DNA from 2 places in the Streptococcus dentalis genome. Region 1 is predicted to be linked to the other one. Evidence: predicted binding sites of a transcription regulator. Region 1 holds the regulator's gene; the other holds the start of a gene.

What was found. Region 1 encodes NrdR, which represses ribonucleotide reductase genes. Its sites were predicted from a motif close to ACACNATATATNGTGT; they were not measured.
Region 2: nrdH (glutaredoxin-like protein NrdH) is a predicted target of NrdR. The motif match lies at 10,224-10,239, and genes of this name have one in related genera.

The regions. Positions count from the first base shown of each region.
Region 1 is NZ_CP139418.1:862,098-878,161, reverse strand. Features, by position in the region: gene SM121_RS04185 (DEAD/DEAH box helicase) at 1-1,463, opposite strand, end outside; gene der (ribosome biogenesis GTPase Der) at 1,994-3,304, opposite strand; gene SM121_RS04175 (nitroreductase family protein) at 3,362-4,075, opposite strand; gene dnaI (primosomal protein DnaI) at 4,072-4,971, opposite strand; gene SM121_RS04165 (replication initiation and membrane attachment family protein) at 4,972-6,150, opposite strand; gene nrdR (transcriptional regulator NrdR) at 6,151-6,624, opposite strand; gene SM121_RS04155 (endonuclease/exonuclease/phosphatase family protein) at 6,790-7,602, opposite strand; gene SM121_RS04150 (PTS transporter subunit IIBC) at 7,688-9,880, opposite strand; gene SM121_RS04145 (response regulator transcription factor) at 10,125-10,823, opposite strand; gene gndA (NADP-dependent phosphogluconate dehydrogenase) at 10,833-12,257, opposite strand; gene SM121_RS04135 (flotillin family protein) at 12,427-13,905, opposite strand; gene SM121_RS04130 (YceD family protein) at 14,029-14,568, opposite strand; gene SM121_RS04125 (helix-turn-helix domain-containing protein) at 14,766-15,626, shown strand; gene SM121_RS04120 (hypothetical protein) at 15,737-15,913, shown strand; gene SM121_RS04115 (MFS transporter) at 15,910-16,064, shown strand, end outside.
Region 2 is NZ_CP139418.1:1,685,256-1,701,319, forward strand. Features, by position in the region: gene SM121_RS08260 (ZmpA/ZmpB/ZmpC family metallo-endopeptidase) at 1-1,663, opposite strand, end outside; gene glgA (glycogen synthase GlgA) at 1,896-3,323, opposite strand; gene glgD (glucose-1-phosphate adenylyltransferase subunit GlgD) at 3,323-4,459, opposite strand; gene SM121_RS08275 (glucose-1-phosphate adenylyltransferase) at 4,449-5,591, opposite strand; gene glgB (1,4-alpha-glucan branching protein GlgB) at 5,642-7,549, opposite strand; gene ptsP (phosphoenolpyruvate--protein phosphotransferase) at 7,878-9,611, opposite strand; gene SM121_RS08290 (phosphocarrier protein HPr) at 9,616-9,879, opposite strand; gene nrdH (glutaredoxin-like protein NrdH) at 10,356-10,574, shown strand; gene nrdE (class 1b ribonucleoside-diphosphate reductase subunit alpha) at 10,689-12,848, shown strand; gene nrdF (class 1b ribonucleoside-diphosphate reductase subunit beta) at 12,962-13,921, shown strand; gene alaS (alanine--tRNA ligase) at 14,296-16,064, opposite strand, start outside.

The DNA.
Region 1 (16,064 bases):
TCCACTTCAGCTGGATCCACACTTTCAAAGTCAAAACCAATCTCCAGTAGACTGCCATTGGTTTTAACATCAATTTTTGGACGCTCCACTTGATAAAGATCTAAAAGGTTATCAGAGAGGGTAACCTCTCCTAAGGCTTCAAAAGTCGGGATCTGTTGGCGAAAGAATGGATAGAGCTGCTCACTTGATAAAGGACTTCTTTGGGAAGAAAAGTCGTCTGTAAAACCTGCTGCTAGCATGGTTGAAAAGACTTCTTGCTCCTTATCGAAATCACTGGAATAAGGAAGATTGAGAAGTTCCTCACGCGTGGTCACTGCACGGTCCTGGTATTGAAAGACCACGTCCAGTAAAACGGTCTGGTCCTGTGCAAGATCAAAATGAAATTCCGGAGTAAAATCGTGGATTAAAAAGCTGGTCGGTGCTGTTATTTGTCCCAGTTTTTTGAACTCTTTTAAACTATAGGAAAGCTTTGTTTGGTCCGTGGGATCAAAATGCAGGCGTTTTTTGCGATCCTGATCCATTGGAAGATCTTGGATCGCCTTCCATAGGGTCCGCTGTTGGGGCGTCAGGTGATAGAAGACACCATTTCTAAATAGATAATTAGCCGACTCGATAACCTTCACTTGTGGCTCAGTAATGATCAATTCGTAAAAATCCCCATGGTCCTCCACCTGAAAATGAAAGAGATCTTCCTCCCCATGGACATCCTGAAAATACACTTCTGAAAAGTCATACAAGCTATATTGCAGCAGAAAAGAGTCCAAATTCATCAGTAATTCCACAGCTTCTTCAAAAAGACTCGGTGGGAAATAGAGATGGCGCCCAGCATTGGGAAAGAAATCTTGCTCTTTTGATCCACCATCTGTGACCAAGCCCTGTAGGAAATTAATCACATCCTGGCTAGCCCTATCAAATTCTAAGTAAGAAATAGGTTCATAATAACTTTTGCCAATTGCAAAATAGCCTTCTTTTTGAAGGGTCTGCAAAAAAGCTAGCACATCTCTGATCACATAAGAGCGCTCGTCTGGCAAGCGACGAATGCGAAGAGTCCATAAAAATTGACCAGAATAGTCGTCTTCATGTCCAACAGCTGATAAGATATAGCGGGGTTCTTTTTTCTCGATTTTTGGAAGCACCTGATCTAAAAATAAACTTCCAAAAGAGACCTTCTCCTGAGTTTCTTCAGTTGCAGTGGCGTCTTCTTCAAGACTTGCAAGAGCAGCTTTCCCACTGTCATCATTCTTCAGATAAGCTTCTACAGCTGCCAGATGGGTACAGAATTTTTTCTTTTGAAAGAAAGCACAACTACAAAAAACGGCATCATCATCCAAACTGTAACGCAAGCTTTCTTCTTCCACCCGAAAATACAGGTATTTTTCTTTTACTTCCTGAAGGGAAACTTTCCCATCTTCATATAGAAGGCTCCCTTGTGAACGAACCTTCCCAGGAATTAATTTTGCCATGTTTACCACCTTAAATTAATCCCTTTATTATAACATATTTAAGGAAAAATTAGAAAAGATAGTCATCATCTTGAAAGGTTTTTAGCCCATTTTAAAATAGAAAAACTGAGACAGCATTGTCCCAGTTTTTTATATGATTTCGTAACTTAGTCATCACAAACAGCTATCCACGCTTCTTCTCTTTTGACTGTTTGAGCGAACAATAGATAGAATAGCTAAATAGAGAGGAGAAAGATTCCGATAGCTCACAGAAAAACACAAAAAACACGACCTTATTTTTTAATAAAATCCCCAGTAATAGGATCAAGAGCTCCAAGTTTACGATCGAACCGATAAACAAGAGATACAGATAGATCTTAAATAATAAGTATACAAACCTAAAGCTCTCATGATCTTCATGAGTTTACTCTACTCATCCTTAAAAAAAGTAACGCTTATGCGCTACTTTTAGTTGTTTTCATAGTTGGAAGAACGAGCATTTTATCATTTGAAATATCCTTCCCGACTTTGATCCATTTGTCTCGTATTCCCTACTTCCGTTTTCGCGCAATCAAATGGATCGGGGTTCCTTCAAAAACAAAGGCCTTGCGAATTTGGTTCTCCAAGAAACGAAGGTAAGAGAAGTGCATCAGTTCTTCTTCATTAACAAAGATCACAAAAGTTGGCGGCTTGGTTGCTACTTGTGTCGCATAGAAGATCTTGAGACGTTTTCCTTTATCTGTCGGTGTTGGATTAATGGCAATGGCATCCATAATCACATCGTTCAAGACAGCTGAAGGAATCCGCGTATTTTGACTCTCACTGATCTGTTTGATCATCTCTGGCAACTTGTGCAAGCGTTGTTTAGTTAAGGCAGAGACAAAGACAATCGGCGCATAAGAAAGGTATTGGAATTGATCGCGAATGTCATCTTCCCACTGCTTCATGGTATGGTTGTCTTTTTCAATGGTATCCCATTTGTTGACAACAATGATCATACCTTTACCAGCTTCATGAGCAAAGCCAGCGATCCGCTTGTCATATTCCCGAATCCCTTCTTCGGCATTAATAACCATCAAAACCACATCTGAACGGTCGATGGCACGCATGGCACGCATGACAGAATATTTCTCAGTGTTTTCATAGATTTTACCAGATTTACGCATACCAGCTGTATCGATCATGGTAAATTCTTGACCATCTGCATCGGTAAAATGGGTATCGATGGCATCCCGTGTAGTTCCAGCAACAGGGCTTGCGATAACTCGGTCTTCTCCAAGGATCGCATTGATCAAGCTTGATTTTCCAACATTTGGACGACCAATCAAGCTAAATTTAATGATATCTGGATTTTCTTCTTCTGTTTCATTCGGGAGATTTTCAATGATGGCATCAAGCACATCCCCAGTTCCGATCCCGTGGACAGAGGATACCGGTAGTGGCTCACCCAGTCCCAAGGCATAAAAATCATAGATATCATTGCGCATCTCTGGATTATCCACCTTGTTGACTGCAAGAATGACCGGTTTATGGGTCTTATACAAGATACGAGTGACATATTCATCCGCGTCCGTGATCCCTTCTTTCCCAGAAACGACAAAGACGATCACATCTGCTTCGTCCATGGCAATTTCTGCCTGATGCTTGATTTGCTCCATAAATGGGGCATCTACGTCATCAATTCCCCCTGTATCAATGATACTAAATTTTCGATTCAACCACTCAGCTGTTGCATAAATGCGGTCACGAGTGACTCCTTCTACATCCTCAACGATGGAAATCCGCTCACCGGCAATCCGGTTAAAGAGTGTAGATTTTCCGACATTGGGACGGCCTACAATCGCAATAGTTGGTAGGGCCATGATTTCCTCTTTTCTAATGAAAGGCATGACTTCGGTTCAAGAACGCCTCTCTTCATTTCATAATAGTTTGTGTTTTTCTAGTAGTTTTTTGGTCTCTTCTTGTTCAGGTTGACCAAATTGAGCTGCAAGGCGCTCGCTCCAGCTATCTGTTGCACGCGCTCCAGCATAATCTGCCTGAACCTTGTCATAGGCAGTCACAACTGATAGGTCTTGTTCTTGGTATTCTTCTTCAAAAGCAACCTGCTCCAATAGCAAACGTGGTTTCACTGCATGTTGCTGGTTGGGTACTCCAAGAGCAATCCCAAAAACAGGGTAGGTATAATCTGGCAGACGGAAGAGTTCTGCGACTTCCTCTGAACAGTAGCGCAACATGCCGATAATCACTCCACCATAGCCGAGACTTTCAGCTGCCAATAGCGTATTTTGAGCCGCTAGAGCCGCATCCACTGAGGTGATCAGTAAGTTGTCCACCCCTTCAGGATGGAAATCCTGCTCATGAAGTTTGACAGCTTTTTCAGCGCGGTTTAAATCTCCAACAAAGAGGAGAAAGACATCTGATTGGCGAATCGCTTCTTGAGGAAGCAAATCGTAGAGAGCTTCTTTCTTTTCTTTGCTTTTGACCACAATCACAGAATAAGACTGAAAGTTTTTCCAACTTGATGCCATCTGCCCAGCTGATAAAATTTCCTTGAGGTCAGCTTCTTTGATGGTTTCTTCCTTAAAACGGCGAACAGAAAAATGAGATTTCATTAAACGGATGGTTTCATTCATCGGCGATTGACTCCTTCCAAATGGATTTCCTTGGCTAAAAATTTCACGCGCTCCATGACACGTTTGGCCTGCCAGGTTTCATCTCCATTGCGCGAAGCCGCAAAATGACGTTCCAATTCTTCAAAATTAAAGTTAGAAGTAAAGAAGGTTGAGAGATTTTCCTGCATCCGGTGCTGCAAAATCACCTGTAAGATTTCATCTCGTACCCAGGCTGACATCTGTTCCGCACCGATATCATCGAGAATTAAAATTTCGGCTTTTTTCACCTGATCGACGGTTTCTTTGACCAAGCCTGAACTGATGGCATTTTTGACATCGATAGCAAAACTTGGGAAATGTAGTAAGGTGGTAGAGGCCTGGCGTTTTTCTGATAGATCATGAGCCAAAGCTGCCATCATGTAGCTCTTTCCTACTCCAAAATCACCATAGAGGTAGATCCCCTTTTGATATTCAGGATAGTTGGCCACAAAATTAGCTAATTCCTCAAAGGCCACAAATCGTCCCTTATCATCGAGCTCTACCTTAGCTAGACTCGCTTCTTTCAAGGTTGAAGGGAGATTGATCAAGTTGAGACGTTGGTTGATCGCAGCTCGTTTTTGGGCTTCGACTAACTCTGGCGTTTCCTCATAAGCGACATCCGCATAGCCTTCATTCATGGTGAGGATGGGCTTATAACCTTTGGCAATATAATCCGGATCTCCCAATAAGAAACGGTTGCGTTCACTAATGTATTGATTAAATTTTGAAATACTACGTCGAATTTCTTGTTCAGACAAAGATTGGTCCTTGATAAAGGCTGCAACTTCTTGGTCTGCCAAGATCTGTGCGACCAAATCCTCATAGTTAAATTGACGCGCACGGTTCATGTGAGACATGGTTTGACCTACACTTTCCATCTACTCACCTCCTTGATTCAGTTTTTCTAATAGGCGTTGTTTCTCTTTAGCAAGATCCACCTTTTCTGCTTGACTGGTTTGATTTTGATAGTTTGGTTGACTCCACTTGGGAACATTGCTATGCTTGCCCTTGGCTGATGCAGGACTCGTCCCTTTGTTTCCTTGAGCCTTAGCTTGTTCCTGGCGTTCTCGAACTTTTAAAATCGCTAGTTCTGCACTGTTGACCCCTTGATAAGAAAAATCATTTCCTACCTTCAAAGCATACTTTTCATTGAGATTAGCAGACTGGGTCTTATTAAAGGTCAACAATAAGATGATATTGATCACCTCATCTAGTAAGCCTAGATCAGCTAACTTAGATAAAGTCTTGCGTTCGCTCTGCGTAATGGTCGCATTGCGCGCCTTCTTAATCTCCGCTAGAAATTGTAGGCTGGATTTTGCCTTAGCTTCTCTCAGAATGGTTTCTTCCTGACGGCTATAGGACATGCGGGGTTGCTCCTGGCTCGCCTGAGCCAACTTTTGCTTCATTCTCTTTGGAGAGACAATCCGGTCTACAGCTGTTTCTTTGGCTAAAAGATAGGTTTCATACCAGGTCCATTGTTGCTCTTCCGCGATGGCAAAGAGGGATAGAGTCGCTTCTCCTTCATCCGCAAAACGAAATCCATCACGCCCCATCATTCGCTTAAACATCTCCATATCAAACTGCTGTTTCTTACTTGGAAGAACGGTCGCCTCCCCAGCATCTAGTCCAAAGACTTGCGAGAAGGAAACTTGCCGTCTAGTCCCTAAAGAGCGTGCTGGGAGCAGATCCTCCACGGCCTTTTCCCCGATTTTCTTTTCAAGTAAGCGTTTAAAAACAGCATTCGAAAAAAATTGTTCTGAGGCAAGAGGAGCATGTAACTGGATCGTGATCCCAACTTCTTCCTCATAGAGATCCATCAACCCCATAGCAATTAAACGATCAAAAGCGAGAAGCAGCTGTGGAAATCCTATATTCAAGTGATTGAGGATTTGAGCAAGCAAATATTGTTTTTCACCTTGATCATAAGAGGCTAGCAGATAACGATAAACTGTTACTGTTTCCGTCTCCAAAATAGGCAGGTAATACTGCTCCAATGCAGCCCCTGCCGGTGGAAGAAGATTATTTTTTAAAAATGCGAAAGGCGTATTGGGCTTCATCTATTTTTCCTTTTTCTTCTTGGTTCCCTTCGTGATTTGCTTCAAGAGGGTCTCTAATTCACCGACATCCTTGAAACTCCGGTAAACACTAGCAAAACGAACATAGGTGATCTCATCCAGATCTGCTAACTCATCCATAACCAACGAACCAATATACTCACTGTAGATTTCATTGTCACTTTGGCTGCGGACCTTTTGTTCAATTCGGTTTACAATTTCTTCGATTTCATCACTAGAAACCGGCCGTTTTTGAGCCGAGCGGATAATACCATTAAAGATTTTATCACGAGAAAATTGCTCACGTGTTCCATCCTTTTTGACAACCACTAGAGTCCGTTCTTCTACACGTTCGTAGGTAGTAAAGCGATAATGGCATTCTTCGCATTCCCTGCGACGACGGATGGTATTCCCATCTTCAGCTTGTCGACTATCCACCACACTAGACTTACTTCCACCACATTTTGGACAACGCATTTGCTACCTCCTTTATCTGTTTTAACACTTCATTTTACCATAAATTGAACTGTAAAGAAAGCAGAAGAACAGGAGAATCCCCTATACCTGCTTCTCTTTGATACATAAAAGAGAGTCGAAGGACGATGTGAATAAAATCGTTTTCCTTTCGACTCTCTGTTTATGTTAGAGTGATAATTCAGCTTCTAAGCCATAGTGGTCACTGACATGGGATTTGTTTTGACCATCAAAAATGACATGTAGACGCTGGATGTCCCATTCTGGACTTGCAAAGACGTAATCGATCCGCAATGGAACTTGATTTTCCGTCCAGCCATCGATTCCAGGACCTACTGTATAAGTCCCCTTTGTTTCTTTGGCTTCAATAAAGCTATCTTGAAGTTCTAGTGGACTGGATAGAATCGTTTCATACCCTTCTTGACCAGCAGGATTGTTGAAATCACCCGCCAGAATAAAGGGTTTACCTACTTGACTGAAGTACTTCTCAATGCGTGGCCACTCAAATTGGAAACCTTTGTCCCACCAAGAAAGATGGACACTAGCAACAGCAATCTCTTTTCCATCGACACTCGTATGGGCAACGGCCACCCGACGAGTATGGTAGTCCGTTGGATCATCCATATTGGATACCAAAATCTCATCCGCCTTCAATGGTTGACGCGAAAGAACGGCCACCCCCTCATTAAGGTGATCATAGCCGATATGGTTGTAGGCCCAAGTCCAATAATAGTGAAGTCCTTGAGCAGCCAACTCTTCTACCAATACGCGAACAAAATGATCCTTATGAATCACTACAGCAGAAGGCAAGGCTTGATAAAACTCATCTGTTTCGACTGCTTCTGAGGCCATCTCTTGATTGACCTCTTGGAAACAGATCACATCATATTGCGCTTCGAAAATTTGTTCCTTGAGGGTTTCAAATTTTTGCTGGGCATTCTCTTCCATCCAACTATGGGAATTTAATGTTAAAAATTTCATCCCCTGATTTCTCCTTCTTTCCAAATCAAGAAACGGCAAGAGGCCGGGTGCACTGCCCCAACCTCATTCTCTTTGCCGTCATTTCTTATAATTCTACTGTTGCAACTGGAGCATTTGCTGCCAATTTACCAGTATGTTCGACCTTAACAGATTTAATCGCATCTGCATTTGTGAAGACAACAATTGTTGAAGTTTCACGACCTGCTTCACGGATCGCATCAAGGTTTGCTTCTACCAAGAGGTCTCCAGTAGCCACTGTTTGACCTTCAGTAACTTTAACCTCAAATGGTTTTCCTTCAAGACTAACTGTATCTAGACCGATGTGAACTAAGACTTCCAAACCATTATCTGTTACCAAACCAAGGGCATGTTTGGTTGGGAAGACGCTGGTAACTTTACCAGCAACTGGTGAAACGATATGGCCATTTTCAGGCTCAACTGCAAATCCGTCTCCCATCATTTTTTGTGAGAATACAGGATCTTTCACATCTTCAATATTGATAACTTCACCATCTGCAACGGAGTGAACTTCATCTGTTACCCCTTTAAAGGTTGCTTCAGCCTTTTGAACTGCTGTCATTTGGCTAGGAAGTGTTTCAGGAATAACTTCACCTGAATCAAGTACGTCTTGGATATCAGATTTCAATACGTCAGCTTTAGGTCCGTAGATCGCTTGGACACCTTGTCCTTTCATGACAAGACCCATAGCGCCTTCAGCTTTCCATTGTTCTTCTGTTCCGACTTTTTCAGCGTCCTTAACAGTTACACGAAGACGAGTCATACATGCGTCAACGTCTACGATATTGGCACGTCCACCAAGAAGGTTGATAATGTTAATGACTTGTGAGCTTGCTGAGCTTGTAGCAGCTCCAGCTGTTGCACCATCTCCTGAAGAGGCATCATCATTTTGTTCGTAGTTTCCATTACGTCCTGGAGTCGCATAATTGAATTTCTTAATCATGAAGTTGGCAATGAAGTACATGATTAAGGCAAAGAGGACTGTTACCCATACAAAGTTAAAGACATCTAGTGCCAAACCAGCGTTGATGGCCAGTGGGGTACGGGTCAAGAATTCGATCGAACCGAATGAGTGAACACGAAGGTGAACCACGTCAGCCATTGCAAAGGCAGCACCTTGAACAAAGGCGTAGATCAAGTACAATGGTGTTGCAATGAACATGAACATGTATTTAATTGGTTCTGTTACACCTGTCAAGAATGTTGCAAGGGCAGTTGCAAAAAGCATCCCTTTGTATTTTTCTTTTTTATCTGGATCCACATTGCGGTAGATGGCAACCACAATACCCATCAAAATACCAAATGATCCGATCATTTGACCAACTTTGAAACGAGCTGGTGTGTAGGCATGAAGCAAGTGTTGGTATTGGCTAGGATCAGCTTTCTTCAAGTTGACAAGGTCTGTTACCCAAGCCAACCAAAGTGGATCTTGTCCAAATACAGTTGTTCCTTTGGCAGCACCTGTAAGAACTTGGTAGCTACCACCCAATTGAGTATAGTTGATTGGAATGGTCAACATGTGGTGAAGACCAAACGGCAAGAGAAGACGTTCCAAGGTACCGTACAAGAATGGTGCCAATACTGGGGCAGTGGATTGTGAGTTGGCGATCCAAACACCAAATCCATTAATTCCTGATTGAACTACTGGCCACAAGGCTGCCAAAACCAAGGCTGCAAGAGCTGAACGGACGATAACAACGAATGGTACAAAGCGTTTCCCATTGAAGAAAGAAAGGGCTTCTGGGAGTTTACGGTAGTTGTAGTATTTATTGAAGGCTGTTGCTCCAACAAAACCTGAGATAATCCCTACAAATACCCCCATATTCAGAGCTGGTGCTTCAAGAACACTGATAAAGTAGTCCGCAACTTTAATCGATCCACCTAAGATCGTGTGAACGGTAGCATCCTTATCAGCCAACATTGCAGATGTCACTCCAAACACTGCACCTGTAATACGGTTAATCAAGATGAAAGAGAGACCAGCCGCAAAGGCACCCCCAGCACGCTCTTTGGCCCAGCTACCACCGATAGCGAGTGCAAACAGGATGTGAAGGTTACCGATAACCGCCCAACCGATTTGTTCGAGAACCCCACCTGTAATAACAAGTGGAGATAAATTCGGGTTGATCATAGGGATTGATTTCCCGATTGAAATCATCAACCCAGCAGCTGGCATTACAGCGATAACGACCATCAAGGCCTTACCGAACTTTTGCCAGAATTCAAAGCTAAATAAACTTTTGAATGATCCTTTATTCATCATTCAACCTCCTTATATTGTTTAAGGCTTTTGTTTTTAAGAAAACGTTTGCGCTTAATTTATTTCTAGTATACCACATTTTTAAAAAATGTAAAGCCTTTCATCGAATTTTTCTAAAAAAATTTCTTTTTTTTGAACTTTTCCTCGATATTCCGTTCTAGTTTTTTAAAAATCCTCATATTCCCAACGCAAACGATTTCTTTAAAACTAAAAAACATTTGAATCCTTTAAGGATTCAAATGTTTCATTCTAACTCGTCTTGCATGGCATAGCCAATCCCACGAACTGTCTTAATATAGCTTTTTTGACCGGGTAGATCAATTTTCCCACGGAGATAACGGATATAAACGTCAACGATATTAGTCTCACCTGTACTCTCATACTTCCAGACACTTTCCAACAACTGATCTCGTGTCACCACCCCTTTGCTTCCCATCAGAGTCGCTAAGAGATCATACTCTCTGCGGGTTAAACTAATCATGTCTTTCCCACGATAGACGGTATGGTGTTCCACATCAATGCGCAAATTGCGGTATGATGTTGGGATTTTCATCTGGCTACAATGTTGGTCAATATAATCACGTCCTCTAAAAATTGCTGTGATCTTATCTACCAAATCGCTGATAATAAAGGGTTTAACCATATAGGAAACGGCAAAGCGCTGAATACTCTCTTTGTGCTCAGCAATTTTTTCGCGGCTATCCAAAACAATCAAAACAGAAGCTGGGCGAATCCGACTGATTTCCTCTGCGAATGTTTCACCAGACATATCTGACAAATCGTAATTAAACAAGATCAGATCATATTTGGTCGCAGCAATCAAAGCCAGACCCGCTTTTCCATCCTCGACCACATCAACTTGGTACCCTTCTTTTTGAAGTTCCAAATCAATGAAGCGAGCGATTTGCTTCTCATTTTCTACTAGTAGAACTCGTTTGACCATAGAGCAAGATTATTTTTCGTCGTACCAAGAATAGTGGAAGGTACCTTCTTTGTCTTTACGTTGGTAAGTGTGAGCACCAAAGTAGTCACGTTGTGCTTGGATCAAGTTTGCTGGAAGATCCTCTGAACGGTAGCTATCAAAGTAAGTGATGGCTGCTGAGAAGGTTGGTACGGGTACACCAGCTTGAACAGCAAGAGCTACGATATCCCGAACTGATTGTTGGTACTTAGCAGTAACATCTAAGAAGTACTCATCCAATAGAAGGTTAGCAAGATCTGCATCGCGGTTGTAAGCATCTGTGATCTTTTGCAAGAAACGAGAACGGATGATACATCCATCGCGCCAGATAGATGCGATGTCCGCAAATGGCAAGTTCCAGTTGTTTTCTTTAGAAGCAACACGCAATTGCGCAAAACCTTGTGCGTAAGAGATGATTTTTGAGAAGTAAAGGGCTTGACGAATTTTTTCGATCAACTCAGCCTTGTCTCCTTCAAATTTGAATGCAGCTGGTTTTGGAAGAACCTTGCTAGCGTGTACACGTTCTTCTTTGTAGGCAGAGATGTAACGGGCAAATACTGACTCAGTGATGAGTGACAATGGCACACCAAGGTCAAGCGCTGATTGGCTAGTCCATTTACCAGTTCCTTTGTTTCCTGCAGCGTCCAAGATGTAGTCTACGATTGGTCCATCTTGACCTTCGTCGTCTTTGCGTTTCAAGATATCAGCAGTGATTTCGATCAAGTAGCTGTCCAATTCACCCTTGTTCCATTCAGTGAAGATTTCAGCCATGTCTTCTGCAGAAAGACCAAGCAAGTGTTGCATGAGGTCATAGCTTTCTGCGATCAATTGCATATCCCCGTACTCGATACCGTTGTGGACCATTTTCACGTAGTGACCAGCTCCATCAGGACCGATGTAAGTCACACATGGTTTTCCATCTTCAGGCGCTTTTGCAGAGATTTCTTCAAGAACGTCAGCTACCAAGTCATACGCTTCTTTTTGTCCACCAGGCATGATTGAAGGACCTTCAAGGGCGCCTTTTTCCCCACCAGATACACCAGTACCAATAAAGTTGATCCCTGAATTCGCCAACTCTTCGTTACGACGGATAGTATCTTTATAGAAAGTGTTTCCTCCGTCGATCAAGATGTCACCTTTGTCCAAGTGTGGAAGAAGGGCTTGGATAGTTGCGTCTGTACCAGGTCCTGCTTGAACCATGAGCATGATACGACGTGGTTTTTCGATAGAGTTTACGAAGCTTTCGATATCATAGCTTGGCACAAAGTTTTTATCAGGATGGCAAGCAATCACATCTTCTGTTTTTTCTTTACTACGGTTAAAAATGGCAACTGTGTAGCCACGAGATTCGATATTAAGGGCAAGGTTACGACCCATTACGGCCATACCAACAACACCAAAGTTTGCTTTAGTCATGTGACACTCCTCTTTATAGTTTGCCTTTATTCTACCATTTTTCCTCCTCAAAAGAAAGCAGAAAATAGCTTCCCGCCTTCTCCAAGAGGGAGAAGATCATGCAAGTCATTTGATCTTAAAAACAAAAGTGCCCGAGAAACAGTTCTCAGACACTTTCTTAAGAATGGTATTAATCTTCTTTAGAAGCCAACTCCTCTGCTTCAATGACCGGTTGTTCTCCTTCTTTGAGTTTATTGACCGTCATATTGACCCCAAGAGCTCCTGCTAGCAATTGACGAATATCAAATCCAGCTCCTTGAGAGACTTGGTCGATACTTTGCATAATATCACCCACCATCTTAGAAGCATTGCCTTCCCCGTACATGGTAATCTTATCTACCTTGGTTAATGGTTCAGCGACAGCACGCGCAATTTCAGGCAACTTGTCAACGACCATTTCAGTAATGGCTGCTTCTTGCATTTTCTTCATCGCTTCGGCCTTTTGGTCCAAACCTTTGGCTTCAGCTTCCAGTTTCAAGCGAATGGCTTCAGCCTCGGCACGACCTTTGGCTTCAATAGCTTCGGCCTCTTGCAATTGGGCAAATTTCTCAGCTTCGGCTTGAGCTTTTCGAGCTTCGGCTTCTTTTTGTGTTTCGAAGAGTTCTGCTTCCGCCTTGCGTTGACGTTCGATCAATTCTGCTTCTGCAGCTTGTTGACGCGCATATTTTTCAGCTTCAGCTTGTTTGCGGATGTTGGCATCCAATTCTTGCTCACGAACCTTAACTTCGCGCTCTTTGACTTCCGCTTCTTTTTCCTGTTTCATGATATTGGCTTCGGCTGCCACGCGCTCTTGTTCACGACGTTGCACTTCTGCCTCAATCCCTTTAGCGGCATCTGCTTTTGCTTGGGCAATATCTGCTTCTTGCTTGAGGGCTGCTTGTTTGAGTTTTAATTCGTTTTGTTTTTGCGCGATTTCAAGATCGGCAGCGACGCGTTTGTCGTTGGCCAATTTATCTTGTTCTGCTTCGACTTCCTTGCGTTCGCGTTCTGCTTTGGCTTTGGCAATCAAGGCATCTTTCTTAATGGTTTCAACATTTTCAATCCCGAGGTTATCGATGACTCCCCCTTCATCAGAGAAGGATTGAACCGTAAAGGCGATGACTTCTAGACCCATTTTAGCCAAGTCTGGCGCTACGTTGTCTTGCACTTTTGAGGCAAACTCTTGACGGTCATTGACCATCTTACGTAGTTCCATCTGACCGATCACTTCCCGCAGGTTTCCTTCCAAGACATCTTGAACAGAGTTGGAAATATCTGTCGTATTCCAGTTCAAGAAGTTTTCTGCAGCCCGGGCAATCATTTCATCGGTTGTACCAATTTTTAATTTAACAGCCGCATCGGCACGGACGTTAATGAAGTCCAATGTTGGGACTGCTTCTGACGTCCGAACATCTGTCGAGAATTGCTCAATATCAAGATAAGAGCGTTGTTCGACAAAGGGAATCATAAAGCCAGCTTTCCCACGCAAGTGACGTTGCTTCCGAAGACCGGTAATGACCACGACTTCGTTGGGTTTAGCGTTCACATAACCTTTAACAAGCAAAATCAAAATAATAACTGCGACTATTAGGCCGGTAATCAACCAACCTGGAATAAATAAAGTATCCATACTTTTTCTCCTTTTTAGGGGTCTCCCCTCTGTTGTTTATTAATCCTAGTATATCAAAAGAAGGCCTTTCCTCAAAGAAAAGACCTGTATTTATGTCTAAATTTATCAAATGCAATCTCTAGCTTATTCTTCGTCAAACAAGCCATTTAGACCGGCGAAAGGACTGTTTTCTTCTTTCTTAATCGCTTGAGCGGCTTGGTATTCTTCTTCGGATAGGATTTTCCAATCATTGCCTTCGATAAAACCTTGTCCAGCCTCTTCTTCTGGAGTGAGAACCTTGAGAGGAATATTGAGCAGAATATTATCCGCTACACTCTCACTCAGGTCAATCTTCCCACCTTCGATTGGAAGGATCAAGTCTTCCTCTAGGGCCTCGATATCTGCGTCAGACTGTACATCCTCCGCAAACACCTCTGTTACAGGATAGCTCTCTTGAAGCTCAACAGGCTCCATGCTTCGGCTAGATGCCAAAACGATGGTATAGCTCAACTGGTAATCCAAGACATAGAGGCCTGTATCATAGGCTACTCGTCCTGTCGCAGTCACATTCTTTAAATCAAGAATTTCTGGATTACGCTTTTGCAATTCTTTGAGCAAATCCAACTCTTGATCAAAGGCTAGTCCTTCAGGATTTTTACGGATTTCTTGTGTAAATAGGTTCATTCTTTTGTCCTCAAATCTTCTAGATACTACTAGTATATCATGAAGCTGCCCCTCAACCAAGAAGTCTCCTCAAAAATTTGTTATAATCATGAAAAAAGATACAGTAACTAGGCCAATTGGTGTTGTACACAAGGTCCCACCATCTCTTGGACAAAAGAGGGTCACTGGCTAGGGCATTGTTAGATAGAGGAGAATTCATGAAAGAAATCGGAGCTGTTTTTCGGCAAATACGTGAAAGTCGCCACATCTCTCTAGAGGAGGCTACGGGTGGCGAATTTTCGCGCTCCATGCTATCTCGATTTGAAAGAGGAGAAAATGACCTGACGACGCAACGGTTTTTTCAGGCTTTGCAACAGATCAAAACCAGCCTCAGTGAGTTTTCTCATCTAGCAGGAATCGATCAGCACTCCTTTATCCCCAAATTGTTGAAAGAGCACTATGAAAACATGAGCTTGGAACACGATCAAGCCTTGTACCAAAGCTACCAGCAAGCCTATCAGAAATATCAGAAAAAAGAAGACTTCTTAGCCAGCATTATTCTCAAGGCCAAAATACTTGGCTTATATCCTGAGGTAGAGTTGGCTGCTAGCCAAGAGGAACTAGATTTCCTCTATGACTACCTCTTCTCTGTCATGGTCTGGGGAAATTTTGAGTTAAGCCTATTTTCACTGACCTCTCCTCTTTTCTCTAGTCAGCTCTATCGACAATACACAGAGGAGTTGGTCCAACGGGAGGATTTCAAGCTTCTCCTAGATTCCTCTCGTCCTGCCATCAATTCTATTTTCCTTAATGGCTTCTTTCTCGCCATTAGTTCAAATGAATTTGAAGATGCATCTTTTTTTGACCACCTAATTAACGACCACTTTTACTCTGAGAACGAAGCCTACCTTCGGACGGTTTATCTCTACGCCAAAGGAGAATTTCTCTATCGAAAGGGAGAAAAAGAAATCGGTCTTGAAAAGATGGAACAGGCCATCCAGGTTCTCTCTATTCTGGATTGTAAGGACAGTGCCAACTACTACAAACAGGGCCTGCGAGAACTGATCAATAAATCCTAAAAACTCACAGATCTACTCTGTGAGTTTTTGTTGAAAATATGCAACATTAATTTTTTCTTGCTTTTTAGGTTTACAATAGGACTATCAAGTAAAGAAAGAAGGTTTTTCCCATGATGACCAAACTAAAAAACCACTTCCTCCGCTTTCTTCTCTCACATACCAGCGTTTATCTGAAGGATCAGGAACTTCTTCTCTCTGATGATGAGAAACTAGATCTCTTCAAACAGATCGTTCGATCTATCAAACAAGTCCTAGCAACTGATCACGTGAAGGAGGAAGGCTTATGAAACTCTTAGCTCGTAATAAAATTTTTGCCTTACTCAGCCTTTCTCGCTTTTTGAATACCCTTGGTGCTGCCATCTACAATCTGGTCTTTGTGGTCTTTGCTGCCAGTATGCCGCAACCGAGCCTGGCAGTTGGCATTGCCAATCTAATTGT
Region 2 (16,064 bases), 820 kb from region 1:
CCTCTTTTTGGCCTTCAATAGCCTTGGTCCCACGACTAATTTTTTCTGTCACAGGAGCTTTGACCGTTTCAGTGGTCGTACTGAGAGGCTCTCCAATCTTCTCACCATTAACCGTCTTATAAACACGACGAATCTCCTGGCTACCAGCCTCTCCTTTTTGAAGGAGGCTTTCTTCATCGGTGTAACGATTGGCGTCCGTTGCATACTCTGTTCCATATGGAAGGATTACCGTTTCTGTCTCTGTTACAGTCCCTTCCGTTACTTGATAGGTTGGGTTCTCCGGTTGAATAGGAGCTTCGCCGAGATGGCCTTCTTCCTGCGTCCCTTTGGCTTCTACCACACCTGTATAGACTGGATTCTCCGGTTGAACAGGAGCTTCGCCGACATGGCCCTCTTCTTGTGTTCCCTTAGCTTCCACTACGCCTGTATAGACTGGATTCTCTGGTTGAACAGGAGCTTCGCCGACATGGCCTTCTTCTTGTGTTCCTTTGGCTTCTATCACACCTGTATAGACTGGATTCTCCGGTTGAACAGGAGCTTCGCCGACATGGCCTTCTTCTTGTGTTCCCTTAGCTTCCACTACGCCTGTATAGACTGGATTCTCTGGTTGAACAGGAGCTTCGCCGACATGGCCTTCTTCTTGTGTCCCTTTGGCCGTTACAACTGGAGAAGGGCTGGGTTGAGGGGTTGGTTGGGCATCTTCTTTTGTCCCGACAGCAAGAATTTGTGAAACTGGTTCTTTAGTGACCTTGCTTTCAACTACTCTGCGAACTTCTTGTCCATCTACCACACTCACTTCCGTCAATATGGTCCGCTCCCCATTTTGACCAGCAGTCAGCACCTTGGTTTGCCCTTTGGCTAATGTAGGATCAGCTTGGGTGACAGTTTCAAATGGCACAGGCTCAGTAGAGACTTCAAGACTTGGTTTTTCAACTTGAGGAAAGGCTGGGGCAACTTCTGGAGTCACACGCGCTTGTGGTTCTACTTGTGGAATCCCTGTACTTGTTTTGATCGTCCCTTCTACAGAAGATTTCGTTTCCTGCATAGCCTTTGGTTCTTGTAAGCTCGTCTTTTGGACTGACGGGTAGCGCAAGTAGCCCACATAGTCATAGCCGTCAATTTGAATCACGCCATTTGAAAGATCTTTGCTTGATGAGATCGCAAGATCCTGATTATAAGCGCGCAAAACTTGATTTTGTAGCGCTGCGACTTCAACAGGTAGTAGAAGACTTTGTCCCATAACTCCAATCAAAAGGACGCCGATGATCTTCTTCCGGCGCTTTTTAGAGAGCAAGAGGACCGCAAAGGAAGCTGTAGCTAGACTTAGGCCAAAGAGGGCAACTTCCTGACTTCCTGTTTGAGGAAGAACTGGCTGAGTTGTTTCCTTCTTCTTATAGACGAGATAGAAAGTATCTTCATTTTGATATTCTTCAGGGATTGCATGAATCACCTGTGCTTTTTCTTCAGCAGTTAGCTCTTCTTCTGTCACATAACCTAAATGCACATGAGCAGGTAGGGTCACTTGATCAGCTTTGACAGGACGAGCTCCTAACAGGCTTCCTCCTAATAAAAAGGCACCAATGGCCACAGGACCAACCCCGACAGATAATTTTCGAATCGAATATTTGGTCATTTTTTCAAAAATTTGTTTCGCTTTTTTCATCCTATAATTCCTATATAGTAATATTCAACCCTCAAGCAGGGACCTATTATTTCTAGAGAGGCTGGGATCCTTTCTAGAAATAAGAACCTTCCTGGGATTTTTTACCTTTACCTATCTTATCTTTTTTCTTCTATTTTAGCAAGCTCTAAAACTCAAAAAAATAAACCGTTCTCTTTATAGGAAGAAAGCATACTAAAAAACGCCTCGAAAGGCGTTTGTATCATCGATCTATTTATAAGGATTGGTACAAATCATTGTATCGTTGACTAGCCGTATCCCATGAGAAGTCACGCGTCATAGCTTGTTCTTGGAGACCATACCAAGCCTGTTTGTCATTGTAGTAGACAGCCAAGGCTTCATCAACTGCCCAGTTAAACCAATAACCAGACAAATTATTGAAGCTAAAGCCTGTTCCACTTCCATCAACAGCATTAAACGGTTGAACCGTATCACGAAGTCCGCCGACTTCATGCACTAAAGGAAGGGTTCCATAACGCATGGCCATCATTTGAGAAAGGCCACACGGTTCAAAACGGCTTGGCATCAAGAAGACATCTGACGCTGCATAGATTTCTTGTGCCAATTGGACATCAAATGTGATATTCGCTGAAAGTTTGTCTGGGTAGGCTTGACCAAACCAAGCAAAGGCATTTTCAAATCCAGTGTCTCCTGTACCGAGCAAGACAATCTGAATATCCTTTTGCAAAAGTTGATGCAACTCTTCTACCACCACATCAAAACCTTTTTGACGTGTCAAACGAGAGACGATCCCAAACAAAGGAACATCATCGCGAACAGGTAGACCAACACGTTCTTGAAGAGCTCGTTTACTAGCTGCTTTACCTGAAAGATCTGAGAGACTGAAGTGATACGTTAAGAGCGGATCCGTTTCAGGATTATACAGATCTGCATCAATCCCGTTAACAATTCCGGTCACCTTGCCAGACTCCATCCGAAGGATCTGATCCAAGCCACAACCATATTCAGCAGTCATAATCTCATGCGCATAGCTAGGAGAAACAGTTGTCACACGGTCAGCATATAGAATGCCGGCTTTCATCCAGTTCAGGCAATCATTCCACCGAAGCGTTCCATCTGCATAGCGTTCAAATCCAACTCCGAATAGATCCCACAACATTCCTGGGTCGAACTGACCTTGGAATTCCAAATTATGGATGGTCAATACTGTCTTAATTCCATGATAAGCTTGAATCCAACGATATTTTTCCTTCAGCAAGAAAGGAATCATCGCTGTATGGTAATCATGGGCATGAAGAACATCTGGAATGAAATCAACTCGTTCCATCGTTTCTAAAGCCGCGAGCTGGAAGAAGGCGAAGCGTTCTCCATCATCAAAGTCACCATAGACATGACCTCTAAAGAAATAATGTTGGTTATCAATAAAGTAAAAGGTGACTCCATCACGCACAATACGTTTCACACCAACATATTGACTTCTCCAGCCAACCTTGGTCTCAAAATGCAAAACATCTTCGATTTGATCTCCAAACTTAGTCTCTACCATATCATAGTAAGGGAGGATCACGCGCACATCATGACCACTTTTCGCTAAGGATTTAGGAAGAGCGCCAATAACGTCTCCCAATCCGCCTGTTTTAGAAAATGGTGCACCTTCAGCTGCAACAAATAATAGTTTCATTAGACAATATCCTCTGTAACAATCGTTCCTTTTTTAACCACGACAGGTGCTTCTTCTGTCCCACGAATCGTCACACCAGCAGCCACTTCGACACCCTTATCCAGGATGGCATATTCGACGATTGCATTTTCATGAATCACAACACCAGGGAAGAGAAGACTACTGCGGACTTCTGAACCTTCATGAAGGTGTACCCGCCGTGAAACAACGGAGCGTTCAACGGTTCCTTCTACAATACTACCCGAAGCAAATTGAGACGTTTTAATATGTGAAGTCTTGGAATAATACGTTGGTTCTTCATTCTTCACTTTCGTATACACCTTTTGGTTTGGTGAAAAGAGCTTCATGAATTTTTGGTTTTCCAACATATCCAAGTTTGCATGGTAGTAGGATTCAACTGAATGAATATTGGCTAGGTAACCTGTATATTCAAAAGCAAAAGCATTGTATTCCACCGCCAAATCACGCAAGATATAGCGCAATTTTTGTGGGTATTCTTTCTTGGCTTCTTCTTCAATTTTTTCAATCAACCAAGGAGTATCCACAATAAAGACATCTGTCGACATGTTGTAGACTTCGTCAGGATCCTTGCCATCGAAAAGTCTTTGCTCTGTAACATGGTCTGTTTCATCAATTTCCAAGATAGCATTGACTTCAGAGATATTTTGAAGATGCAACTTCTTATAAACCACTGTAATCGGACGGTCAACGCTATTATGCAAGTGGAAAACTTGATTGAGGTCAATATTCATCAAGACATCACAGTTCAAAGCAACTGTTTGGTTGGAACCAGACCGTTTCAAATAGGTCAATAATTGTTGGTAGTATTCTGGCCCTACATTTGTATTTTCAACAGGAGTGTTATAGATTCCGAGGTAATAGTGGCTCAATAAAGTAGACAAGCCCCACTCACGACCTGAACGAATATGGTCAAAGACCGAACTAATATTTTCTTGTTGGAAAATCCCAAAAACACTACGAATACCAGCATTCGCAAGACTAGACAACGGGAAGCCAATCAAGCGGTATTTCCCATCAAATGGTAGAGATGCTACCGGACGATGGCTGGTCAAAGTGGACATATCATGATACCCAACTGTATTTCCTAAAATGGCTGAATATTTATCAATCTTCATCTGTTGCTACCCCCACTTTTTCATTGTAACCGACAACTTGTACTTCCTCTGTTCCATCAATCACGACACCTTCTGCAATGACTGCACCTTCCCCGATAATCGCGCGTTTCACGACAGCTCCTTTACCGATAATGGCATTGCTCATCACGACAGCATCTTCGACAACTGCTCCTTCACGAACTTGAGCTTCTGTTGATAAGATGGAGTGTTTGACTGTACCGTCTACCGAACAACCGTCGACGACAAGAGAATCTTCGACGTGGCCATGTTCCCCAAAGAAGTTCGGTGGAGAAATGAGGTTGCGTGAATAGATTTTCCAGTGACGATCGCGACTATCCAAGGCATTATTTGGATCGATATATTCCATATTGGCTTCCCAAAGAGACTCAATCGTACCAACGTCTTTCCAATAACCATTGAATTCATAAGCATAAACACTTTCGCCTGATTCTAGATACGTTGGAATGACATTTTTACCGAAGTCTGACATATCGATATCGCTCTTTTCAGCAGCAACTAACATATTGCGCAGACGAGCCCAGTCAAAGATGTAAATCCCCATGGAAGCCTTGGTAGATTTTGGTTCCGCTGGTTTTTCTTCAAATTCGACAATCCGATTATTAGCATCTGTATTCATGATTCCAAAACGGCTTGCTTCCTTCAAAGGGACATCTAGGACGGCAACAGTCAAGCTTGCATTATTATCCTTGTGCGCTTGAAGCATATCATCGTAATCCATCTTATAGATGTGGTCCCCAGATAATATCAAGACATATTCCGGATTGATGCTGTCGATATAGTCGATGTTTTGGAGGATGGCATGGCTAGTTCCTTCAAACCAACGATTTCCTTCACTAGCTGAATAAGGTTGGAGAATAGACACACCTGTATTGATTCCATCCAAGCCCCAACTGGAACCATTTCCAATATGGCTGTTAAGTGCAAGGGGTTGATACTGTGTAATCACACCAACATTGTGAATTCCTGAGTTGGCACAGTTTGAGAGAGCAAAATCGATAATCCGATAGCGCCCACCAAATTGAACCGCAGGTTTCGCGATGTTTTTGGTTAATTTTCCAAGACGTGTTCCTTGCCCACCGGCAAGAATTAAAGCGAGCATTTCATTCTTCATTGACTACTTCCTCTTTTTAAAGCTTGGACTCCCTTAGAGTCAACCGATCATCATTTTTTATCTGATGTTTTAGATTTCGTTTTGCGAACCTTCCGTTTCACCTTCCAAATGCTAGCCCCTAAAGCCGGCAAAGTAAAGGTCAAAGTTTGTTCATAATCCTTCCACAGTCCATCTTGAGACTGAACTGTCGGATTGTGCTCTTTCCAGACACCTCCCCATTCTTCTAATTCTGTATTCCAAATTTCTTCATAGACCGCTGATACAGGCACACCAATCGTAAAGTCCTTGCGTTCTACTGGTGCCATATTGAAGACGCACACCAAAAGATCGCCTTTACGATTTTTCCGGACCATAGACAAAACGCTCTGATCCCGGTTATCTGCATCAATAATCTCTAAGCCATCAAAGCTATCATCAATCTCCCACAATTCCTTGTGTTCTTTGTAGAAATGATTGAGCTGAGAAGTGAAACGACGCATCTTAGCATTCATTTCATCCTCTAGATTGCCCCATTCCAATTGCTCTTCTGACTTCCATTCCAAAAATTGACCAAATTCTGAACCCATAAAGAGTAATTTCTTACCTGGATGGCAAATCTGATAGGTCAAGAGGTTACGGAGTCCAGCAAATTGATTGTAACGATCTCCCCACATCTTATGCATCAAACTCTTCTTACCATGCACCACTTCATCATGTGAAAATGGTAGTAAGAAGTTTTCAGAAAATGCATACATGAAACTAAAGGTTACCAGGTTAAAGTCAAATTTCCGGTAGATGGGATCTTCTTCGTAGAATCGAAGGATATCATTCATCCACCCCATATTCCATTTATAGTCAAAGCCAAGTCCACCTTCTTCTTCAGGACCCGTGATCTTTTGACCAGCAGAACTTTCTTCTGCAATCATCATGACATCTGGGTGTTCGTTCTTGATAATCGCATTCAACCGTCTAAGGAAATGAACGCCTTCGTAGTTGAGGTTTCCACCATCAATATTTGGTGTCCATGGACCGCTATCGTAGTCAAGATAGAGCATATTGCTCACAGCATCGACCCGAATCCCATCTAAATGATAGGTATCAATCCAAAACTTCAAACTAGAAATCAAGAATGACTGGACTTGATTCTTCCCTAAATCGAAGTTCAAGGCTCCCCATCCGTAGTTATGAGCACGATGTTCATCCTGGTATTCAAAGGTTGGTGTTCCATCATAATAAGCCAAGGCATCATCATTGATAATGAAATGTCCTGGTACCCAATCCACGATCACTCCGATATTGTTGAGGTGGCATTCTTCCACGAAGTCTTGAAACTCCTCTGGGCTACCATAAGTCTGCTCGAGTGCAAAATATCCCATGAGCTGATAGCCCCAACTCAAGCCCAATGGATGGGCCATCACTGGCATAAATTCCACGTGGGTGTAGTTCATCTCCACCAAATATGGAATCAATTCTTCTTTTAGTTGTTTGAAGGTATAGGAACTGTGATCCTCATTACGTTTCCACGATCCTGCGTGAACCTCATAAATATTAACAGGTCGTTCCTTAAAACCAAGTTTTTTGCGGCGTGCTCTCCAGAGACCATCTTTCCAGTTTTTCTCTGGAATGGTCTTAATAATAGATCCTGTATTGGGTCTCTTTTCCATCCATAATGCTAGAGGATCGATTTTTTGCACCTGATGACCATTTTGTCGAGTCACCAAATACTTGTATATATCTCCCTCTTTTGCATCGGAACAGAAGACTTCCCAGACGCCTCCTTCATTACGAACCATTGGAATTTTACGAGCTTCCCAATCAGTGAAATCACCAATCAGATCCACCGCCTGAGCATTGGGAGCCCAAACACGGAAGGTAAAGCCTTCTTGTTCTCCCCTTGTTTCCTTGTGAGCTCCTAAGTACTCTTGAAGATGGAAATTATCCCCTCTTCCAAATGTCCATAAGTCTGTGCTTCTATCCATATACTCACCTCTTTGTTTTTTGAAAGCGTTTTCTATTTGGTATTATTCTACTATAAAATCACTTAATTTTCAAGTTGATTCCTGTAAAATCATGTAAAATTATCAGGAAAAGTTTTTCCATTTTCTTTCCCGAACCTTTTCGATCCTTCCTTGGTCATCCTCCTTATCTTACTTACGATTATACTATATATACGAGGAAAATCAAACAAAAACCGAACATTTAAATCACTATTTTTATTACTAACTAGTTTATTACGAATAAAATGAACATTTTTATGAACAATGTAAAAAAAGACTAAGACAGATTTGTCTTAGTCTTGTTGAATTCTTAGTCTACGTTCACGTATTCTTTTGAAAGTTCAAGAACTTCTTCCATTGTTGAACATTCAGTAAGAGCACGGTTAGCGTATTCTTGCATTTTAGCTGTGTCGAGTTTCTTCATCAAGCTACGTGTACGAAGGACAGATGTAGCTGACATAGAGAACTCATCCAAGCCCATTCCGACAAGAAGTGGAACAGCAGTTTGGTCACCGGCCATTTCACCACACATACCAGCCCATTTGCCTTCAGCGTGAGCCGCCTTGATCACGTTGTTGATCAAACGAAGGATAGATGGGTTATATGGTTGGTAAAGGTATGAAACTTGTTCGTTCATACGGTCAGCAGCCATTGTGTATTGGATCAAGTCGTTTGTACCAATTGAGAAGAAATCAACTTCCTTAGCAAATTGGTCCGCAAGCATCGCAGCAGCTGGGATTTCAATCATGATCCCTACTTGGATATCATCTGCCACAGCAACACCTTCAGCAAGCAATTTCGCTTTTTCTTCTTCAAGAATACCTTTAGCTGTACGGAACTCAGTCAACAAAGCAACCATTGGGAACATGATCCGCAATTTACCGTGGACAGATGCCCGAAGCAAGGCACGCAATTGTGTACGGAACATTTGATTACCAGTTTCAGAGATAGAAATACGCAAAGCACGGTAACCCAAGAATGGGTTCATTTCTTTAGGAAGATCGAAGTAAGGAAGTTCTTTATCCCCACCAATATCCATTGTACGAACGACAACAGGTTTACCGTTCATACCTTCAAGAACTGCTTTGTAGGCTTCGTATTGATCATCTTCAGTTGGGAAGTCTTGAGAATCCATGTACAAGAATTCAGTACGATAGAGACCAACAGCTTCTGCACCATTATCGTTTACACCTTCAACGTCTTTAGGTGTACCGATGTTGGCAGCCAATTCGAAGTGTTTTCCATCAGCAGTCACTGTTTTCGCATCTTTAAGGAGAGCCCATTCAGCTTTTTGTTTGGCATAAGCTTCACCAGCTGCTTTGAAGGCTGCGATTTGTTCTTCAGTAGGGTTGATCACCACTTCACCAGTGATCCCTGAAACAGCCAAAACATCGCCATCTTTGACAAGTTCTGTGATGTTATTTGTACCAAGAACAGCTGCGATTTCAAGTGTACGAGCCATGATAGCTGAGTGACTTGTACGTCCACCGATATTCGTGACAAAAGCTTTTACATACTTTTTGTTCAACTGTGCTGTATCAGATGGAGTCAAGTCATGCGCAACCACGATTGCTTCTTCATTGATAGAAGCAGGGTTTGGCAATTTCTTACCAAGCAAGTTGGCAAGGACACGTTTGGTAACGTCGCGAATGTCTGCTGCACGTTCTTGCATGTAAGGATTGTCTTCCATTCCTTCAAAGATTGCAATGAACATGTCAGTGACTTCTTTCAAGCCAGCCTCTGCATTGATTTTTTTCGTACGAATCGTTTCTTTGATCTGACCAATCATTTCAGGGTCAGCGAGAACCATCATATGCGCATCAAAAACTTGCGCTGCTTCTTCACCAAGGCTTGCTACTGCATTCTCCCGAATAAGAGAAAGCTCGTTTTGTGAAGCTTCAAGAGCTGCATCCAAACGAGCTTCTTCTGCACTTGTATCTTCGACTGAAACAGTCTCAAATGATAAGTCTGGTTGAATGAGCAAATATGCCTTAGCAACGGCAACACCGTCAGATGCTGCAATTCCTTTTAGCATTTTTGTCATATTTTTAAGCCAATCCTTCTTTAGTCATTGTTTCTGAAATAGCTGCGATTGCATCATCAGCGTCAGCACCTTCAGCAGAAATTACAACGTCAGCACCTTGACCAACACCAAGGCTCATAACACCCATGATTGATTTCAAGTTAACTGATTTACCTTTGTATTCAAGAGTGATGTCTGATGCAAATTTGCTAGCAGTTTGAACCAACAAAGTTGCTGGACGTGCGTGGATACCTGTTTCTGCCACGATGTGGAAATCTTTAGAAGCCATAATTGGACTCTCCTTTTAAAAAATAGTTTTTGAGTTACCTTTTGATAACCCTTACAATTTGGTATTATATCATCTTTTGAAATTTTTTTCAAGATTTTTATCACTGACTTACAGAAAAAGACTGCGAAAAATCCCAATTTAGATACATTCTAAGAAGTACCTGAAGAATGGAGAACAAATCTTTTCAATTTTCTACTATATTATAAGTAACATTTTCCTCCGCTTTCAAATAAAAAGAAGCAAGTGTACCACAGGATATTGATTCACAAAAAAATTATAACTAATTAAAGATGCTTTAAAGCCTATTCCTATCCCATTTCTTGGAATTTCTCAATTTCCGTTCACCACAATATATTGTGTTTTAAAAACCCCATTTCATATCTTTGCACAATATTTAGTTTTATTTTGTTGACAAGTTGCTGGATTTTGTTTATACTGTTTACAGATTTATATTTCGATAGGAGAACGAAAAAGAAATGGTAACCATTTATTCAAAAAATAATTGTGTTCAATGCAAAATGACCAAGCGATTCCTCGATAGCAATCATGTGGAATACCGCGAAATTAACTTAGATGAACAGCCAGAATTTGTAGAGCATGTTAAGAACCTTGGCTTCAATGCTGCTCCAGTTATTCAAACACCGGATGAAGTATTTTCTGGTTTTCAACCAGCTAAGTTGAAGAAACTTTCTTAATAAACACAGTATTTTGCTTAAATAGGGTCTAGCGTTAGCAACCTAACACTAGACTTTTTACTTGGAAAGAGAGGACTTCTCCTCTTCATTTTTTTGAACTAGAAAAGGATTATTATGGGATTAAAATCTCTTGAAGATGTGACGTATTTTCGTCTTAACAATGAAATCAACCGTCCAGTAAACGGCCAAATCATGCTTCATAAAGATAAAGAAGCTTTGGATGCGTTCTTTAAAGAAAATGTTGTACCAAATACTAAAACCTTTGACTCGATTACAGACAAGATTCAGTACCTTCTCGAGCACAATTACATTGAGAGAGCTTTTATCGAGAAATACCGTCCTGAATTTTTAGAGGAATTGGCCCAATTTATCAAAGATCAAAACTTCCAATTCAAGTCCTTCATGGCGGCCTACAAATTCTATAACCAATACGCTTTGAAAACAAATGATGGAGAATACTATCTTGAAAGCATGGAAGACCGTGTCTTTTTCAATGCTCTCTATTTTGCTGATGGAAATGAAGCTATCGCGCGAGACATCGCAAACGAAATTATCCACCAACGCTACCAACCAGCTACTCCTTCTTTCTTAAACGCTGGACGTGCCCGCCGTGGGGAATTGGTATCATGTTTCTTGATCCAAGTAACCGATGATATGAATGCGATCGGACGTTCCATCAACTCTGCCCTTCAACTGTCTCGTATCGGTGGTGGGGTTGGGATTTCTCTCAGCAACCTTCGTGAAGCTGGAGCACCAATCAAAGGGTATGAAGGAGCCGCTTCTGGAGTGGTTCCAGTTATGAAACTCTTCGAAGATAGCTTCTCTTACTCTAACCAATTGGGACAACGCCAAGGGGCTGGGGTGGTTTACCTCAACGTCTTCCACCCAGACATCATCGCCTTCCTTTCAACTAAGAAAGAAAATGCTGATGAAAAAGTTCGGGTGAAGACTCTCTCACTTGGGGTCGTCGTGCCAGACAAGTTCTACGAGTTGGCGCGTAAGAATGAAGAAATGTACCTCTTCAGCCCATACTCTGTGGAACGTGAATACGGAGTACCATTTAACTACATCGACATCACTGAAAAATACGATGAGTTGGTTGCTAATCCAAATATCCGCAAGACTAAAATTAAGGCACGTGATTTGGAAACTGAAATTTCTAAATTGCAACAAGAATCTGGCTATCCATATGTAGTCAACATTGATACTGCTAACCGGGCAAACCCTGTTGATGGAAAAATCATCATGAGTAACTTGTGTTCAGAGATCCTTCAAGTTCAAGAACCAAGCTTGATCAACGATGCCCAAGAATTTGTTCAAATGGGAACAGACGTCTCCTGTAACCTTGGTTCAACCAACGTAGTTAACATGATGACTTCACCTGATTTTGGTCGTTCGATTCGTGCCATGGTTCGTGCTTTGACCTTCGTTACAGATAGCTCTCATATCGTAGCCGTTCCAACTATTGACCACGGAAATAAACTGGCGCATACCTTTGGTCTTGGAGCCATGGGACTTCATAGCTACCTTGCCCAACAATTGATCGAATACGGATCACCGGAGTCTATTGAGTTTACGAGCATCTACTTCATGCTCATGAACTACTGGACTCTCGTAGAATCAAACAACATTGCGCGCGAACGTGGTGTTACCTTCCACAACTTCGAAAAATCTGATTATGCCAATGGTACTTACTTTGATAAGTACACGACTGGAGAATTTGTACCAAAATCTGATCGCGTCAAAGAACTCTTTAAAGATATCTTTATCCCAAGTGCTGAGGATTGGGCAGAACTGCGTGCTAAAGTTCAAGCAGATGGTCTTTACCACCAAAACCGCCTAGCTGTCGCACCAAATGGATCTATCAGCTACATCAATGACGTATCTGCTTCTATCCACCCAATTACACAACGGATTGAAGAACGCCAAGAGAAGAAAATCGGTAAGATCTACTACCCTGCAGCAGGATTGTCAACGGAAACGATTCCTTACTACACTTCTGCCTACGACATGGATATGCGAAAAGTCATCGATGTCTATGCTGCTGCAACTGAGCATGTAGACCAAGGTCTTTCACTGACTCTCTTTATGCGCAGCGATATTCCAAAGGGTCTTTACGAATGGAAAACTGAAAACAAACAAACCACTCGTGACTTGTCTATCCTTCGGAACTACGCCTTTAACAAGGGTATCAAGTCTATCTACTACGTCCGTACCTTTACAGATGATGGTGGAGAAGTTGGCGCCAACCAATGTGAAAGCTGTGTCATCTAATCCGCTATCCTAGATAGCTATCAAAAGTCGGTTCGCCGACTTTTTGTGCGGTATTCTATCAATTTATGGTAGAATAGTAACGATTGAATGAATAGAAAAAGAAAGTGATGCAAATGGAAACATACTACAAAGCCATTAACTGGAATGCGATCGAAGATGTCATCGATAAATCGACCTGGGAAAAACTGACAGAGCAATTCTGGTTGGATACACGTATCCCTTTGTCAAACGACTTGGATGACTGGAGAAAGTTATCTAATAAAGAAAAAGACCTAGTTGGTAAAGTCTTTGGGGGATTAACTCTTCTAGATACCATGCAATCTGAAACAGGTGTTCAAGCCCTTCGTGCGGATATTCGTACTCCCCATGAAGAAGCTGTCTTTAACAACATCCAATTTATGGAATCTGTCCATGCTAAGTCATACTCTTCTATCTTTTCTACTTTGAATACCAAGTCAGAAATCGAAGAGATTTTCGAATGGACCAACACCAATCCTTTCCTTCAAAGGAAGGCAGAAATCATCAACGAAATCTATCTCAATGGGACTCCCCTTGAAAAGAAAGTCGCCAGCGTTTTCCTTGAGACCTTCCTCTTCTACTCTGGTTTCTTCACACCTCTCTACTATCTTGGAAACAACAAATTGGCCAACGTAGCTGAGATCATCAAGTTGATCATTCGGGACGAATCAGTTCACGGAACCTATATCGGCTACAAGTTCCAACTTGGATTTAACGAATTACCAGAAGAAGAACAAGAAAAACTCAAAGAATGGATGTATGACCTGCTCTATACCCTCTATGAAAATGAAGAAGGCTATACAGAGAGCCTCTATGACGGTGTGGGCTGGACAGAGGAAGTCAAGACCTTCCTTCGCTACAATGCTAATAAAGCCCTCATGAACTTGGGACAAGATCCACTCTTCCCAGACTCAGCGGATGACGTCAACCCAATCGTTATGAACGGAATCTCAACCGGTACATCTAACCACGACTTCTTCTCTCAAGTCGGAAATGGTTACCTTCTCGGTGAAGTAGAAGCCATGCAGGATGACGATTACAATTACGGACTATAAGAAGAAAAACCTTTCCGTTTGGAAAGGTTTTTAAATGTAGACAACCTATTGTTTTACATAAAACAGATAGATGATTTTCAAAAAATGACTTTTATTTTTTAAAGATTAAAAACTTTCCGCCGTGAGAAAAGTGTCTGAGACATAGTAGTCTCAGACACTCGGAATTCTTGAGACCTTAGTCTCAAGAATTAGTCATGGAACTTCGTAGAAGTTCGCTGACGTCCGTACTCACCTAAGGAAAGTTTTTCAGAAGACTTTATCTTCAATCTGAAACCTTTCCAGACGGAAAGGTTTTTTTGTTGCAATCTTTTTCTAATTGGATCTGCTTCTTTTTTGAAAAAAGAGGTTGAACAAACATCCAACCTCTTCGATAATTACAATTTACCTGCTACAGCATCCAACAATTCTTGGATCTTGGCTTGGTTGCTTCCTCCTGCCATGGCCATGTCTGGTTTACCACCACCACGTCCATCGACGATTGGAGCCAATTCTTTGATCACATTACCTGCATGCACATCTTTTGTCTTGCTGGCTACAAGGACATTGACCTTGTCACCGATGGCTGCGACAAGAACAAGCACATCAGAGTAATCTTTTTGTTTCCAGTTATCCGCAAAGGTACGAAGGGCACCTGCATCTGATACAGAAACTTGGCTGGCAATGTAACGGTGTCCGTTTGCTTCTTGAACATTCTTGAAGACATCACCTGCTGCCGCTGCTGCTGCTTTTTCCTTCAATTCTGCATTTTCTTTTTGCAATTGACGGAGTTGTTCTTGAAGACCTTCCACCTTGTGAGGGACTTCTTTGAGTTGAGGAGCTTTCAAAGTTGCTGCGACTGCTTTCAGAGCATCTTCTTGTTCACGATAAGCTTCAAAGGCTTCCTTACCAGTCACTGCCAAGATACGACGAGTTCCTGATCCGATCCCTTCTTCTTTGACAATCTTGAAGAGACCAATTTCAGAAGTGTTACCTACGTGAGTACCACCACAGAGCTCAACAGAGTAATCACCAATAGTGACAACACGGACTTCCTTACCGTATTTCTCACCAAAGAGGGCCATGGCTCCCATTTCTTTAGCAGTATCGATATCTGTTTCAATTGTTTCGACTGCGATCGCTTCCCAAATCTTTTCATTGACTTGTTGTTCAATAGCTCGCAATTCTTCAGGAGTTACGGCTTGGAAGTGGGTAAAGTCAAAGCGAAGGAATTCTACTTCGTTGAGAGATCCTGCTTGGGTTGCATGGTTACCAAGGATATTGTGAAGAGCCGCATGGAGCAAGTGAGTCGCAGTGTGGTTCTTCATGACACGATGACGACGATTGGTATCGATCGCCAAGGTGTATTCTTGGTTCAAGGCAAGAGGAGCAAGAACTTCAACAGTATGAAGTGGTTGTCCATTTGGTGCTTTTTGAACATCTGTCACTGTCGCTACGACGTTTCCTGCAGCATCCAAGATTTGACCATGGTCCGCAACTTGTCCACCCATTTCAGCATAGAATGGAGTTTCTGCAAAGATCAGTGATGCAGTCCCTTCAGATACAGCTTCTACTTCTGCATTGTCCGCTACAATAGCCACCAACTTAGAAGGCAATTGGCTAGCATTGTAGTTGAAGCTACTTTCAACTGTAATGTTTTGAAGGGTTTCATTTTGCATCCCCATGGATCCGCCTTTAACAGCTGATGCACGCGCACGTTCTTGTTGTTCCTTCATGGCTGCTTCAAAACCTTCACGGTCGACTGTCATACCTGCTTCTTCTGCGATTTCTTCTGTCAATTCCACTGGGAATCCGTATGTATCATAGAGTTTGAAGACATCTTGACCAGCAATCACTGTTTGACCTTTGGCTTTCAAGTCTTCAACGATGGTTTGGGCAAAGTGTTGACCAGAGTTCAAGGTACGAGCAAATGATTCTTCTTCACTCTTGATAATTTTTTCGATAAAGTCTTGTTTTTCAAGTACTTCTGGGTAGTAGCTTTCCATGATCTTCCCAACGGTTGGAACCAATTTATACAAGAAGGTTCCTTCAATCCCCAATTTTTGACCATGCATGGAAGCACGACGGAGGAGACGACGAAGAACGTAACCGCGTCCTTCATTACCTGGAAGAGCCCCATCTCCAATCGCAAATGAAAGCGAACGGA